4 regions of the Rheinheimera marina genome follow, and region 1 is predicted to be linked to each of the others. Evidence: predicted binding sites of a transcription regulator. Region 1 holds the regulator's gene; each other region holds the start of a gene.
What was found. The regulator sigma-54, encoded in region 1, starts transcription at its own class of promoters, with help from an activator protein. The targets are predictions, from matches to a motif close to TGGCANGNTNCNTGCTT.
Positions count from the first base shown of each region.

Region 2: a site for sigma-54 is predicted at 1,512-1,528, ahead of ACFO3I_RS18205 (flagellar basal body rod protein FlgF). Genes of this name have one in related genera too.
Region 3: a site for sigma-54 is predicted at 1,808-1,824, ahead of glnA (glutamate--ammonia ligase). Genes of this name have one in related genera too.
Region 4: a site for sigma-54 is predicted at 2,769-2,785, ahead of nirB (nitrite reductase large subunit NirB). Genes of this name have one in related genera too.

Region 1 is NZ_JBHSGB010000010.1:31,029-34,904, forward strand. It holds gene rapZ (RNase adapter RapZ) at 1-106, opposite strand, end outside; gene ptsN (PTS IIA-like nitrogen regulatory protein PtsN) at 103-573, opposite strand; gene hpf (ribosome hibernation promoting factor) at 584-871, opposite strand; gene ACFO3I_RS09795 (RNA polymerase factor sigma-54) at 897-2,381, opposite strand; gene lptB (LPS export ABC transporter ATP-binding protein) at 2,428-3,150, opposite strand; gene lptA (lipopolysaccharide transport periplasmic protein LptA) at 3,147-3,647, opposite strand; gene lptC (LPS export ABC transporter periplasmic protein LptC) at 3,634-3,876, opposite strand, start outside.
Region 2 is NZ_JBHSGB010000017.1:400,843-404,718, forward strand. It holds gene flgG (flagellar basal-body rod protein FlgG) at 1-716, opposite strand, end outside; gene ACFO3I_RS18205 (flagellar basal body rod protein FlgF) at 738-1,481, opposite strand; gene flgE (flagellar hook protein FlgE) at 1,606-2,949, opposite strand; gene ACFO3I_RS18215 (flagellar hook assembly protein FlgD) at 2,976-3,719, opposite strand; gene flgC (flagellar basal body rod protein FlgC) at 3,734-3,876, opposite strand, start outside.
Region 3 is NZ_JBHSGB010000010.1:187,591-191,466, reverse strand. It holds gene ACFO3I_RS10510 (Lcl domain-containing protein) at 1-821, opposite strand, end outside; gene ACFO3I_RS10505 (InlB B-repeat-containing protein) at 861-1,445, opposite strand; gene glnA (glutamate--ammonia ligase) at 1,906-3,315, shown strand; gene ACFO3I_RS10495 (DUF4124 domain-containing protein) at 3,438-3,876, shown strand, end outside.
Region 4 is NZ_JBHSGB010000005.1:140,037-143,912, reverse strand. It holds gene nirD (nitrite reductase small subunit NirD) at 1-59, opposite strand, end outside; gene nirB (nitrite reductase large subunit NirB) at 62-2,605, opposite strand; gene pyrF (orotidine-5'-phosphate decarboxylase) at 2,894-3,601, opposite strand; gene ACFO3I_RS04760 (N-acetylglucosaminyl transferase) at 3,616-3,876, opposite strand, start outside.

The DNA of each region.
Region 1 (3,876 bases):
AATTCACCGGAATATTATCAACACAATAATACCCCAGGTCTTCCATTACCCGCAGCGCTACTGATTTTCCTGAGCCTGATCGTCCGCTGACCACTAAAAGTTTCATTTGTCCTGAACCTGCTCCGCGCCGCAAAGAAGTAACTGATACAGTGCCTGATCATCCGGACTGTGACGGATTTTTTTGGTGAAATCTTTCTGGCTTAACATTCGGGCTATACCGGACAGGGTGGACAAGTGCGTCTGGCATTGGTTTTCCGGGATCAGAATGGCGCAGAAAATATCCACCGCCTGATTGTCGATCGCATCAAACTGGATCGGATCCTGACTCACCACAAACACCAGCAGCGGGCTGCTGACATCTTTGAGTTTGCCGTGTGGGATCGCGATACCACCGCCTATACCTGTAGAGCCGAGTTTTTCCCGGGTCATTAAGGCTTCCAGAATACTGTATTCAGGGATCTGAGGCAGATGCTGATGCGCCAGTTCGGCAATGTATTCCAAAATTCGTTTTTTACTGTTAAAAAGGACCGCACTCTTAGTGCAGTCCTCCGATAACATTGAGCTAAGGTTCATAAGTTTAGGATCAATGACGAGAAATTTTCTCTTTATGTTTAATCACTTGGCGATCCAGTTTATCGATAAGCTGGTCAATCGCCGCGTACATATTTTCGTCTTCCGACACCGCAAACACTTCACCACCATTGAGGTGTAATTTAGCCTCTGCAATCTGCTTTAATTTTTCCACGTTCAGCACGACATGTACATTGTTAATATGATCAAAATGCCTTTCAAGCTTGGAAAATTTGCTGCCAACGTACTCTCTTAATGCTTCAGTGATTTCAACATGACGACCAGTTAAGTTGATTTGCATAGACTCTTCCTTCTTATGCGAGCTTTTAAATCAAGCTCTTGCGCTGATTAGACGGTGGAATAAACATGGCTTCACGGTACTTGGCGATAGTACGCCGCGCTACGTTGATGCCCTGTTCAGACAGGATTTCTGCCATCCGGCTGTCACTTAACGGCTTGGCCGGATTTTCCGCCGCCACCAATTTCTTAATAAAGGCGCGGATAGCGGTGGATGAACATTCACCGCCGCTCTCTGTACTTACATGACTGGAGAAAAAGAACTTAAGTTCAAATATTCCTCGAGGTGTGTGCATGTACTTTTGAGTCGTGACCCGTGAAATGGTGGATTCATGCATGCTCACCATTTCAGCAACGTCATTGAGTACCATGGGTTTCATCGCTTCTTCGCCATGCTCAAAAAAAGCCTGTTGCTGCTGAACAATGCAGTTGGCGACTTTGAGTAAGGTTTCGTTGCGACTCTCCAGGCTTTTTAAAAACCACTTTGCTTCCTGCAGGTGGGAACGGATGAACTGCCCATCCGATGCATTACGCGCCTGCCGTGACATGGCCGCATACTGCTCATTGATACGAATTTTCGGCATTGCATCCGGATTTAGTTCAACCACCCAGCGTCCTTTGATTTTTGCGACTGACACATCAGGAACTATGTAGCTTTGCTCTTGCCTGATCACATCTGCCCCAGGTCGTGGGTTCAGGCTGTGGATCAGCCGCATCACTTCTTTTAATTCCTCTTCTTTGAGTTTAGTCACGCGCATCAAAGAACGGAAATCACGGTTGGCTAAAAAGTCGGTGTAATCCCGAATAATTTGTTGGGTTTCTTTCAGATAAGGCGTATTCGGATCAAATTGGCGCAGTTGCACCAGCAAACACTCCTGAATACTGCGGGCTCCCACTCCGACCGGGTCAAACAGCTGGATACGCTTGATTACGGCTTCAACTTCGTCAGCTTCGACATCGGGTTGGCCCAATGCTTCGAGGATCTCGTCGACATCAATGGTTAGCAAGCCGTTGTCGTCGATGGCTTCGATAATGATTTCGGCGATGGTGCGATCAGTTTCTGAAAACGGCGTCAACTGCATTTGCCAACGCAGATAATCCTGCAGGGTCTCTGAGGTTTCGCCCTGATACACCGTGTCTTCGTCGCCATTGAAGTTGTTATTGGCGACAGGCGCTGCACTGACTAAATCATCCCAGTGGCTGTCCAGCGGTAGGTCTTCAGCGATGTTCTGTTCGGTCATGGCCTCACTGCTGTCTGGCACTTCAGGCTCAAAACTGTCATCAGTCTGAGATGATTCTGCGCCCTGATTAAATTCATCGCCGTTATTATCTTTGGCTGGGGGCTGGTACTGTTCAAATTCGTCATCGGACTCTAGCAGGGGGTTCGCATCCAGCGCTTCCTGAATTTCCTGCTGCAATTCGATACTGGACAGCTGCAGCAGTTTTATCGCCTGCTGCAGCTGTGGCGTCATCGTAAGTTGCTGGCCAATGCGAAGTTGCAAAGAAGGTTTCATGTACTTCCGATCTGCTCCGGGCAATCCATTAACGGATATCTGTTACTTACAGCCTGAATTGTTCACCTAAATACACATCCCGTACCTGCTGGTTTGCCAGCACTTCCTGCGGAGTTCCGGCGGCAATCAGTTCGCCGTGGCTGACGATATAGGCCAGCTCACACACATCCAGGGTTTCGCGTACGTTATGGTCGGTGATCAGGACTCCTATGCCACGTTGGCATAAATGTTGGATGATTTTTTTTATATCTAACACTGAAATGGGATCAACGCCAGCAAAAGGTTCATCCAACAGGATAAAAGCCGGGTCTGCCGCCAACGCCCGCGCAATTTCTACCCTCCGGCGTTCACCACCAGACAAGCTCATGCCGAGGCTATTCCGGATATGGCCGATATGGAACTCATCCAGCAAGGCGTCGGCTTTTTCTTCCCGTTGCTCTTCGGTCAGGTCTTTGCGGTGCTGCAAAATGGCCAGCAAGTTGTCGTAGACCGTCAGTTTGCGGAAAATCGAGCTCTCCTGAGGCAGATAGCCAATGCCCAGACGCGCGCGGGCATGGATAGGGTCAAAGGTGATGTCTTTGCCATCCAGAGTGATGCTGCCTTTGTCAGAAGGGACCAGGCCAACAATCATATAAAAAGTAGTGGTTTTTCCGGCGCCGTTTGGCCCGAGCAAACCGACAATCTGACCGGCTTTCACTTCGAGGCTGACGTCTTTCACTACCTGGCGGCCTTTGTAGCTTTTAGCCAGGTGAGCGGCAATTAACTTCATTGATCCTGTTTTCCTTCCGGCGTAAATACGGTCGTCACACGTTCTGATTTTTTGCCATCGGCTTCAGCGGCCAATTCCTGTTTGACCAGGTTGTAACGAATGACCGAGCCCTGAACCATGCTTCCGGCCTGACTCAGCTCGGCTTCACCGATCAGGATCAGCAGGGCAGCGCCCACGTCGTATTTGATTTCTTTGGCTTTGGCGATAATTTTTTTGCCTTGCTCAAACTCTTGTGAGTAGTGTGCCGGGTTACCGCTGGCAATAAAGACTTCTTTGCCTTTACCCTCGGTGGCAATCACCTCCAGTTTGTCGGCTTCAATCAGTAAGCTGCCTTGCTGCACCTTGACGTTGTCTACAAAGGTCATCACTTTGTCTTTCAGCGAACCGAACTGACGGTCAGAACCGACCTGGATTTCCTTTTTGTAGTCGTCCTGAGCGGCCTGCGATGCCAGTGCTGCCGTGCACAGCAGCAAGGCCAGAACCTTAGTTATCTTCATTGTAATACACCGTTTTTGTGTGCTGTTTCAGTTCAATCAACTGCTGGTTTAAATCAGCCTGCATGCCTTTGCCGGAAATCTGAAAGCCATGTCCGAAGATGCGGACTTGTTCGGTGGATTGCAGCTGGTTGTCAGCAAGCAAAAGCTCCACCGCAGGCGTTTCGATGCGGGTAAACAGGGAATCCGGCGACATGCTGCGCAGTTCGACCCGGCGTTCCAGGATCAGTTT
Region 2 (3,876 bases), on a different contig from region 1:
CGCTGACTTTCAATCAGACTGACCAGCTCTTCTGTGACATTGACGTTGGAGGTTTCCAGCGCGCCTTGCACCAGTATGCCCCGCCCCTCTAAGCCCGGAACGCCTTGCACCGGGTCGCCACTTGCTGCGGTCTGAGTGAACAGGTTCTGACCGATAGGTTCTAAACCAGCCGGGTTGACAAAGTTAGTCAGCGTCAGCTGGCCAAGCACCGTGTTATCGGTCTGGCCAGGCAAACGGACTGACAATTCGCCGTCTTGCGAAATGGTGATGCTCTGCGCGTCTTCCGGGATCACGATGTTCGGCTGCACCTGATAGCCAGCACCGGAAGTCACCAGGTTACCATCGGCATCTGTGGTGAACTGACCATTGCGGCTGTACGAAATAGTGCCGTCAGGCATCAGAACTTCGAAAAAGCCATGGCCCTGGATCATCACATCCAGACTGTTGTCAGTGGTGATCATGTTGCCTTGACTGAAGCTCTTCTGGGTTGCCACTACTTTCGTACCAGCACCCAGCATCAGGCCGTTGGGCAGTTCTGAGTTTTGTGATGAACGCCCGCCTGGCTGATTCACGTTCTGATACAGCAAGTCTTCAAAGATAGCGCGGCTCTTTTTGAAACCCACAGTGCTGGCGTTGGCCAGGTTGTTGGAAATTACCGAAATATCACGTTGTTTGGCATCTAAGCCAGTCTTACTGATCCATAAAGCCGGATGCATAAAATCCTCCTGGGCTTAGCCCTAGATTATCCGCATAATCTGGTTATGTTGCCGATCCATTTCCTCGGCGGTTTTCATCATCTTCACCTGCACTTCAAACTGACGTTGCAGGCTAATCATTTGGGTCATTTCTCCGACCGCGTTGACGTTGCTGGTTTCCAGCGCGCCACTTTGAATGCTGACAGTTGCATTGGCTTCTGCCACTTCACCATCCTTGCGACGGAATAATCCGTCCAAACCTTTTTCAATATCGGCAAAGGCTGGACTGACCAATTTAATTCGGGCAACGGGTTCCATCACGTTTGCCGGTGCGCCCTGAGGCCGGACACTGATAGTGCCATCTTTGCCGATCTCCATTTTCTGCACCGGCAAAGGCAACTGGATCACACCTTGTTCACCAATCACTGGCAGACCACCTGCAGTCTGCAGCACGCCTGTGGCACTTAACTGCAGATTACCGTCTCTGCTGTAGGCTTCATTGCCATCAGCATCCTGGACGGCAAACCAGCCCTTACCTGTGAGGGCAATGTCCAGGTCCCGTTCTGTCATGGTGATAGCACCATCGTCAAAATTTTGACCTGGCCGCTCTGTCATCGAGAACACCCGGGTTGGTAAACCTTCACCAAACGCCTGCATGGCCCGGGCTTGCTCCAAATCAGCTTTAAACCCTGTGGTGCCTGTGTTGGCCAGGTTATTGGCTTTGATGCTGATGCCATGCATATTTTCTTTGGCACCACTCATCGCGATATAAAGTACACGGTCCATAGTGGATCTCCTGCTTGCTTAACTCTTACAAAGCAAGAGCAGTGCCACATTTGTAATGTTTTGTTTAGTAAGAAGTTTAAAAAGAAAAAGCCACGCGAAGGTGGCTTTTTTGACGCTCAAGCTATTAGCGGATCTGCAGTATGGTAGTTTGCAATGTGCTGTTCACTTCCAGCGCACGCGAGTTGGCCTGGAAGTTACGCTGGGCAGCAATCAGGTCAACCAGCTCGTTGGTCAGGTTAACGTTAGACTGCTCAAGGGCTGAGCTGTTAATTGCCCCAAAGGTGCCTGAGTTGGCTTCACCAGCTAATGCTTCACCAGAGGTCAGGCTCTCGTTCCATGAGGTGTTACCAATCTGGGTTAACCCCTGAGGGTTAGCAAACTTCACCATCGCCACCTGAGCCAGATACGTCTGATCGCCATTCGAATAAGACGCCATCACCTTGCCTGAGGCATCAATGTCTACGCTGGTCAGACGGCCTACAGTTGTACCATCCTGACTCATACTACCCACTTCAAACTTGGACGCATATTGAGTAGGCGATCGACTACCTGACTCATCACGAAACTGGATATTTAAATCACTGGTAAATTGAGCACCATTGGTCAGATAGCTGTTTGCAGGGTCATTCAAACCTGCGGCTGTTAAGACCACATTTGGAAATGGCGAAACCTCAGGCAAGCCATTTGCATCAAAATCTAAGGTCACAGGACCAATAGCTGCATTTGGTGCCAATGCACCGCCAGAAGCGGCTGCTGGTACCGCATCGTTATCATCCATCACCACATAAACCTGCCACTCATTGGTCGGGGCGGCTGGAGCTGCTGGGTCATTGCGCCGGAAGTACATTGTCAGCACATGAGGCTCACCCAAACTGTCGTAGATAGTGGTTGAAGTCGTCGCATTGTAAGAGGCTGAATCTGTTGGATCAAAAGGCACAGTCGGGTTGGTTTGACGGGCATCCAGGTTCATGGTCACATATACATTGCTGGAGGCTCTAGGCGCACCAGCGGTAGAAGGGATTTGAATTGGATAGGTTGTACTTAAACTGACTGACGTTGTATCCCCAGTCGCAGGGTCAACAGGGTAGCCTTGCAGAAAGTTACCATTGTTGTCGGTAATATAGCTGCTTTTATCCAGCTTAAATGCGCCAGCTCTGGTGTAACTTAATTCACGTGAACCAATTTCAGGAGACAAGGCAAAAAAGCCGTCTCCGGTGATCGCAAGGTCCAGCGAGTTATTGGTAAATTTCAGCGAGCCCTGAGAAAACTGCTGCGCCACTTTGGTCGTGGTAGCACCATCCCCCACTTTTGTCTTATTGGACGTAAATACAGACGCAGCATACACGTCGGCAAATTCCGCCCGCGACTCTTTGAAGCCTGTGGTATTGACGTTGGCAATGTTGTTCGCTGTTGTATCGATATCTTTTTGAGCTGCGGCAAGGCCGCTTAACGCGATATTAAAACTCATAATGTCACCTCAACTCTGGGTCCAAATTAGGTCGCAATTTCAATAATGTCAGACAGTTTTTTCTGTCCCTGGCCAAATACATTCAGCACGAGTCCTGTGGTGGTGCCATTGCCCAGGCTGACGCTGGACACCGGGGCGTAGACGCCGGTTTCAATGGCTTCATTCTTGCCGGCAATGGTCGCTTCAATAGAAATGGTGTAGGTACCGGCTTTTGCCAGTTCCATCACCGGGTTTCCTTTCTCATCCACTTTCGGGTCGCCATTTTCATCCACAGCTTGGGTGTCCGTGGTTCCATCCCAAGGCAATTGCAGTCGGCCTGCGTCCGCCGAAGGGATAGATACAGAACGCACTACAACGCCGTTTTCATCTTTAATTTTGACATTGACGTTGGTCGCCGCTGACGGGAAATTGGCGCTGGCAACCACTAAGTCGTCCTCACCGCTGTAGACCATGGTGTCGGATTCAACCAATACGTATTGACCGACCAGTGACGAAGCCTGCAGCGCCTGGCTGGAATTCATACTGGTGGCAAAATCAGCAAAGTTGGTATTCAGCTGCGCTATACCATCAGCCATCGTGAAGTTGGTCATCTGGGCAATCATTTGATCGTTTTCGACCGGCTTGGTCGGATCCTGATAAGCCAGCTGCTGGGTCAGCAAAGCGAAAAAGTCTGATTGGGTTAAAGCACCATTGCCATTGTCTGTGGTGGTGGTACTGGTATCGGTATTCCAATACAGATCGCTGATGCCGCTGTTGTTTACGCTACTCATGCTCTACTCCTTGCTTAGCGCTGACCTAACATCAAGGTACGACTGACCATTTGTTTAGCCGCATCCGCAACCTGCACATTGGCTTCATAGGAGCGGGATGCCGAAATCATGTCGGCCATCTCTTCCATAATGTTGACGTTTGGTTTGTAGATGTAAC
Region 3 (3,876 bases), 160 kb from region 1:
TCTCTGACTAATACAACACCGTTAAACACTGTGGTTTTAGTGGCCGTGCCAAAATCTGTTTTGATTTGGTCCGGGCTCGCAGCAACACTGGTCGAGCTCGGGACCGCCATCAAATACCAACTAAAGAAGAGCTGGGGATCTCTGCGGGCGGGGCCACCTGGTGAAGCGTAACCCACCCGGTCATTGATACTCACAAGCTCCTGAAACGAAGGTAGTCTCCAATCAGAAAATCCCCCCAGAGCCTGCAGATTTGCACTCTCAATCAGGTGATTCGTATCGCATGGGGCATCCAGACATTGACCACCATTCGCCACCCCGGCATTGCCGCCATTGCTTGCAGAATCGGGATTGTACCAGGTGTAGGTACCTTTCAATCCTGAGGCTGAATCGATGTACAACCACACCAGACCTGTGACGTTATCTCTGACCGAATGCCATTGAGTGCCAGCACTTTCGCTGCCTGCGCTACGATCAACGGCTAAATGCTGAATAAACAGCGGCTTACCATCCGAACCCAGCTTGGTGAAATCAAAGCCAGCGCTGCCAGTTCCTTGCTTGACTAATTGGCCAGTCTGCGCAGCATAATCACGGCCTGATTCAGCGTCTTGGCCGGGAAAACCCGCGACGGGGCATGCTGAACTCAGCACCAAATTAAAGCAGCGGCCAATCCCGGTATCGTTCAACCCTCCGATCTTCTTAAATACCGGATAACTGCTTAACTCTTTACTTTCCGCACTTTCGGTCTGTACTGTCACGGCAGTCAGCACAACATAGTAGTTCTTCGCCTTGTCCAGGCCAGTTACCACATAAGGCAATTGCAAGCCATCCAGCTTTTTGCCTTCTGCTTTGCTTTGATAATTTTATTTTGTGAGGCCAGCTTCGGTAGCCAGGTAGAGGTTGTAACTGACTGCACCAGCGACAGCATCGGCACTAATCAACAAGTCACCGTGATGCGCCTGAACTAAAAACCGCTCAGGTCCTGCAACTTCAGGAGCGGGAATGGCCGCAAATGTGGCACTCAGCTGGCAATCGGCATAAATAGGTGCAGTCTCAAATTGCAGCCCGGTTAAACTCCCCTCACAGCCGGTCACACTGTCCAGCTGATAACCAGCATCAGGCGTTAACGCAAAGGATGCTTTGCCACCATAGCTGACCGTTTGCTCTGTTGGCGAAACCAAGCCCCCTGAGCTTGCCAATGCCGTCACTTTGAATTGCACCGCAGCAAAACTCAGGCTAACCACGCAATTGGCTGTCACCGCATTAATCTGGTAACCAGTTCCTGATAAAGACCCGCCACAACCTGTGGCACCAGTCAATTGATAACCTGGGTTAATGTTGATGCTAAGGCTGAGTGGCTTGTTTTCTTCCACTTGGGAGCTTGACGGGCTAACTGTCCCTGCTGCGGGGATATTAACCTCAGTAGACACTTGGTAAAACTGAGTCATTTGCGGGTCGCCACCTTCGGTCCCCCCGCCACACCCCACTGACACAACAACGACCAAAAGGTACAGTAGATGTATTCGAATCCATTGATAGAACTTCATAACTAACCATCCATTAGTTAAATAATGACGGCGAAACCCTCATACAGCTCAGGATTTTACCTTTTAAAGGAAATATCATTAACATAAAGAAATTATCAAAACAATTATGTTGCGGCTGTTATCTTTAATGGCGGATAAACGGAAGCACCAGCTTGGTGCCATAACGCCACAATGGTGCAGAAGAGCTCCAAATTGGTGCATAAAAACAATTCATTTCGCCAGGCGATTGAATAAATTCTATAGAGATCAATGCTATACATATCTGGCATAAGATTAGCATTACTGAGCGCAACGCTATGGCGAATGCCAGCAACAAAAAAAGTGGCCGCAGGGCCAGTCAACAGACAAACCGGAGGAATGCATGTCTGCTTCTACAGTTATCAGTTACATGAAAGAGAATGACGTTAAGTTCGTTGATTTACGCTTCACCGATACCAAAGGTAAAGAGCAGCACGTGACTATTCCTGCCAGCCAAATCAACGAAGACTTCTTCGAAGACGGCAAAATGTTTGACGGTTCTTCCATCGCGGGTTGGAAAGGCATCAACGACTCTGACATGATCCTGATGCCTCAGGCTGACACCATGGTACTGGACCCGTTCTCAGAAGAAACCACGGTGAACATCACCTGTGACGTTATCGAACCAAGCACTATGCAAGGTTACGAGCGTTGCCCACGTTCTATCGCGAAGCGTGCTGAAGAGTACCTGAAATCAACTGGTATCGCTGACACCGTACTGTTTGGCCCAGAGCCAGAGTGGTTCATGTTTGACGACGTACGTTTCAAAAACACGATGGGGACTGCTTTCTTCGCTATCGATTCAGCGGAAGCGGCCTGGAACTCAGACAAAGTGTACGAAGGTGGTAACAAAGCGCACCGTCCTGGTATCAAAGGCGGTTACTTCCCGGTACCACCAGTAGACCAACACCATGACATCCGTAGCGCCATGTGTGTGGTACTGGAAGAAATGGGTCAGACCGTTGAAGCACACCACCACGAAGTAGCCACAGCAGGTCAAAACGAAATCGCAACCCGTTTCAATACGCTGACCAAAAAAGCGGATGAAATTCAGGTCCTGAAGTACGTTATTCACAACGTTGCCAATCTGTACGGCAAAACCGTGACCTTCATGCCAAAACCAATGGTTGGTGACAACGGTTCAGGTATGCACTGCCACCAGTCATTAGCAAAAGACGGCGTGAACCTGTTTGCTGGTGATAAATACGCTGGTCTGTCTGAAACTGCCCTGTACTACATCGGCGGTATCATCAAACACGCCAAAGCAATCAACGCCTTCACCAACCCAAGCACCAACTCGTACAAGCGTTTAGTGCCACACTTCGAAGCTCCGGTAATGCTGGCTTACTCAGCCCGTAACCGCTCTGCTTCTATCCGTATCCCTCTGGTACCAAGTGCGAAAGCACGTCGTATCGAAGTACGTTTCCCGGATCCGGCTGCGAACCCGTACCTGGCATTCGTGGCTCAGTTAATGGCTGGTCTGGACGGTATCCAGAACAAGATCCACCCAGGCGATGCGATGGACAAAGACTTGTACGATCTGCCACCGGAAGAAGAAGCACTGATCCCTCAGGTTTGCGGTTCTCTGGACGAAGCTCTGGATGCTCTGGACGCCAGCCGCGCTATCTTCACCAAAGGCGGCGTGATGTCAGACGCGATGATCGATGCCTATATCGATATGAAACGCGCTGAAGCTAAACGCGTTTCTGTGGCTGTACACCCACTGGAATACGAACTGTACTACAGCGTGTAATACCGGCTGCTTTGCCAAAAACCCGCGCCTGTCGCGGGTTTTTTGTTTGAGGGGGTCAGCACTCTATTTGGCAAAAACCGGCAGCAGGTTTAGAGTTAACAGGACATCTCAAAGGGTTGCTTATGCGCTTGCTGCTTACACTTTTGTTGCTCAGCCCGCCACTTGTCGCCCAGCAAGTGTATCTGTCCTATGACAAAGACGGTACGCCGGTTTATTCAGATCAGCCCACGGCAGGCGCGCGTTTAGTCGAGTTGAATGTCAGCCCGCCTTCGGCAAGCGCAGCTCCGGCAAATCCACCTGCCGATTTGCAGCTCAGCCAGGCCCAGACCCAAATCCGGTTGCAGATCCTGGAACCTGTCGCCGAGCAAAATCTGCTGTCCAACTCGGGCGAACTCAGAGTGCAAACCCGGGTGGAGCCTGAACTGCCAACCGGACATCAGTTACGCTTAGTTTTTGACCAAAACCAGCTCAGCCCACCACAACGGACCTCTGGTTTTTTGCTTAAAGGCATAGAACGTGGTGAGCATCAACTGCAACTGCAGCAGATTGACCAAAACGGCA
Region 4 (3,876 bases), on a different contig from region 1:
GCACAGATCCCACTGTTTTCGACCAAATCTTCTTTTGCACATACAGTTGTCCAGGCCATCTTTAGTTCTCCTCCGTCAGTTCTAACACCGGAATTTGTTGTTGCCATTGTTTTTTCTCCGCCGCGGTGGCGGGCCGGATTTGCTCACGCTCTTGCACAAAGACGATATTGCCGTCCCCCTCAGGGCTGTTCACAAATTGACGGAAACGCTTCAAGGCGGTTGGGTCTTGCAGCGTGGATTTCCATTCACAGGCATAGGTATCCACCAACAGGCTCATTTGCTGCTCCAGTTCATGGCATAAGCCGAGGCTGTCGTGGATCACCACCTGTTTCAGGTAGTCCAGACCGCCTTCCAGTTTTTCCATCCAGACTGAGGTTCTTTGCAGCCGGTCGGCGGTGCGGATATACAGCATCAGAATGCGGTCGATGTAACGCACCAACGTTTCGGTATCCAGATCGGTGGCAAACAGGTCCGCATGGCGTGGCCGCATACCGCCATTGCCGCAGACATAGAGGTTCCAGCCGTTTTCTGTCGCAATCACGCCGATATCTTTACTTTGGGCTTCTGCACATTCGCGGGTGCAACCCGACACCGCCATTTTGATTTTGTGTGGCGCCCGCAGTCCTTTGTAGCGGTTTTCGATGGCAATGGCCTGGCCGACACTGTCCTGTACGCCGTAACGGCACCAGGTACTGCCGACACAGGATTTCACTGTACGTAATGATTTGCCATAGGCGTGGCCGGTTTCGAAGCCGGCATCGACCAGGCGTTGCCAGATCTGTGGCAGTTGTTCCAGTCGGGCTCCAAACAAGTCGATCCGCTGACCACCAGTAATTTTGCAGTACAGCTGAAGGTCCTTTGCTACCTGGCCAATCACCAAGAGTTTATCTGGGGTAATTTCCCCCCCTGCTATGCGGGGTACGACAGAATAGCTACCATCTTTCTGAATATTGGCCAAAAAGGCGTCGTTGGTGTCCTGCAAGCCTACGTGAACGGGCTGAAGTACGTAATCGTTCCAGCTTGACGCCAGGATTGATGCGACTGCTGGTTTACAAATTTCGCAGCCAAATCCTTTTCCGTGTGAGGCAATCAGCTGCGCAAAGGTTTTGATCTGGCCGACTTGTATCAGATGCAGCAGTTCCTGGCGGGAATAGGCGAAATGTTCGCAGAGGTGATTTTTTACCTCCACGCCACGCGCCCGGAGCTCATCGTCCACTGTGGATTTGACTAAAGCGGCACAGCCGCCGCAGCCGGTGGCTGCTTTGGTGCATTGTTTAACGCTGGCGAGATCGCAGCAGCCTTGATCGATCGCCGCTAACACGTCTCCTTTAGACACATTATGGCAAGAACACAGCGTAGCGGTTGCGGGCAGCGACAGTTTTGGCAGCGCGTCAGCAGCGTGCGGCAGGATCAGCGCTTCGGGATTTTTCGGCAAACTGAGCTCATTTAAGGCGTAGTGCAACAGCTGATCGTATTGGCTGGTGTCGCCTACCAACACGGCGCCGAGCAACTTTTTGCCATCGGCGCTGACCACCAGTTTTTTGTAAAGCTGCAAGCGGGGATCGGTAAAGATGTAACTTTGTGCGCCGGGACTGCGGCCATGGGCGTCGCCGATAGAGCCGACTTCAACTCCCAGCAGTTTGAGTTTCGTGCTCATGTCGGCACCGCTGAACTGCAAGTTGCCAGCGGATAAATGGCTGACCACAACTCTGGCCATCTGGTAACCGGGCGCAACCAGTCCGTAAATTCTCTGTTGCCACAGCGCACATTCGCCAATAGCGTAAATATCGGCATCGCTGGTTTGGCACTGGTCATTGATCACAATGCCTCCCCGCTCACCAAGCTGCAGACCGCATTGTCTGGCCAGCTCGTCGTAAGGGCGGATCCCAGCGGAAAACAGCACCAAATCGGTCTCCAGTGCATCACCGTCGGTAAACTGCAGTTGATAACGGCATTGCTGGCCTTTAGCTATATGTTCAGTGGATTTGCCACAATGCACTGTCACGCCCAGCTGACTGATTTTTTGTGCCAGCATCTTGCCACCAGCATCATCCAGCTGCACGGCCATCAGCTGTGGAGCAAATTCAACCACATGGGTTTGCAGGCCCAACTTCCGGAGCGCATTTGCGGCTTCCAATCCAAGTAGACCTCCGCCAATCACCACACCGACTTTGCTCTGTGCCGCACTTTCGGCTATCTGACTGAGGTCATCCAGCGTACGGTACACCAGGCAATGGGGCTGCTCGCGACCCGGAATAGGTGGCACAAATGCATAAGACCCTGTCGCCAGCACCAATTTGTCGTAACCGAACTGCCGGCCATCTTTACTCACCACCCGCTTGTGCTGGCGATCAATCTGGCTGACCCAACAATTGAGCTGGTAGTTGATCCCAAGCTGCTGATAACTGCTCTCAGACGCCAGCATTAATGCCTCTGGACTGCCACCATCGAACACGCTGGATAAATGCACCCGGTCATAAGCCAGTTGTGATTCGCCGCACAATACGGTGATTGACGCCTCTGGCTGCGCTGCTTTGAGTTGTTCAACGAAATGGTGACCGACCATGCCGTTGCCAACTACCAGTATGGATAACCCCTGCTTCATCGTTCAATCCTTAGCGGTGTTTTAAAGGCGCGCTTTAAAATGCCGCAAATAAAAAAGCCCGGTCTGTACTGCAAAACTGCAGTCAGAAACCGGGCTTCGTTGCCATTTCAGACCTGAGGTCTGAGCTCTGATTGTGAGGACGGATTACACCGTTGGCCAAACAAAGCATTATTAATGCCAACAAATTAAGTGATTGAATATCAAAGAAAAGATTGATTGGATTTTTCTGGTCGATCAGTTTTAGGACTTATTTTGGTGCAAAAATGCACCAAAATAAGTGAAGAAACCTTAGCGGATTGCTAATTCCTGATAAATCGCTTGCAGTGCTTGCAGCGGATCGGCAGCTTTGGTGATAGGACGCCCGATCACCATATAATCAACGCCGGCCGCGATGGCCTGAGCTGGGGTCATCACGCGTTTTTGGTCGTCCTGGCTGGCGCTGGCTGGCCGAATACCAGGCGTCACCAGGCAGAAATCCTGGCCAAATTGCTGTTTCAGCAGCACGGCTTCCTGAGCGGAACAGACCACACCATCCAGGCCGGCTTTTTGGGCCAGGCCCGCCAGTTTTAACACCTGTTGTTCTGGAGTCAGCTGAATGCCTAATTCGGTCAAATCGCTTTGCTCCATGCTGGTTAACACGGTGACCGCAATCAATAAAGGCTTGCTATCACCATAGGGCTGCAGGATTTCTCTGGCAGCAGACATCATGCGTGTTCCACCACTGGCGTGCACATTAACCATCCAGACACCAAGGTCGGCAGCGGCCTTGACGGCTTTAGCGACAGTGTTCGGGATGTCGTGGAACTTCAGATCGAGAAATACATCGAATCCCCGCTTGTGCAGTTGTGTGACAAAACCAGGACCAAAATGCGTGAACATTTCCTTGCCCACCTTCAGACGGCATAATGCCGGGTCTAACTGACTGACCAGATTAAGTGCGGCTTGCTGTTGTTCGAAATCAAGCGCGACGACCACGGTATTCTTTTGCTGACTCATAACACTCTCTAAATTTAACGGCCATCGATGCCGGGCAAAGGCTCAACGGTTTCCCATTGTTTGCAGGATGGACAAAGCCAATACGGCTGCTTGGTTTTAAAACCGCAGTTGCGGCAATGGTAAAGGACCTTGGTTTCGAGATAAGCCTGCACCATCTGTTCTATTTGGCTGAGCTGCGCTGCAACCTCACCTTCACTTTGGCGCAGACGCAACTGAATGAATTTTTGGAATAACCGGATGTTGGGCTGCTGTTTAAGCTTGTCAGTCAGTAACTT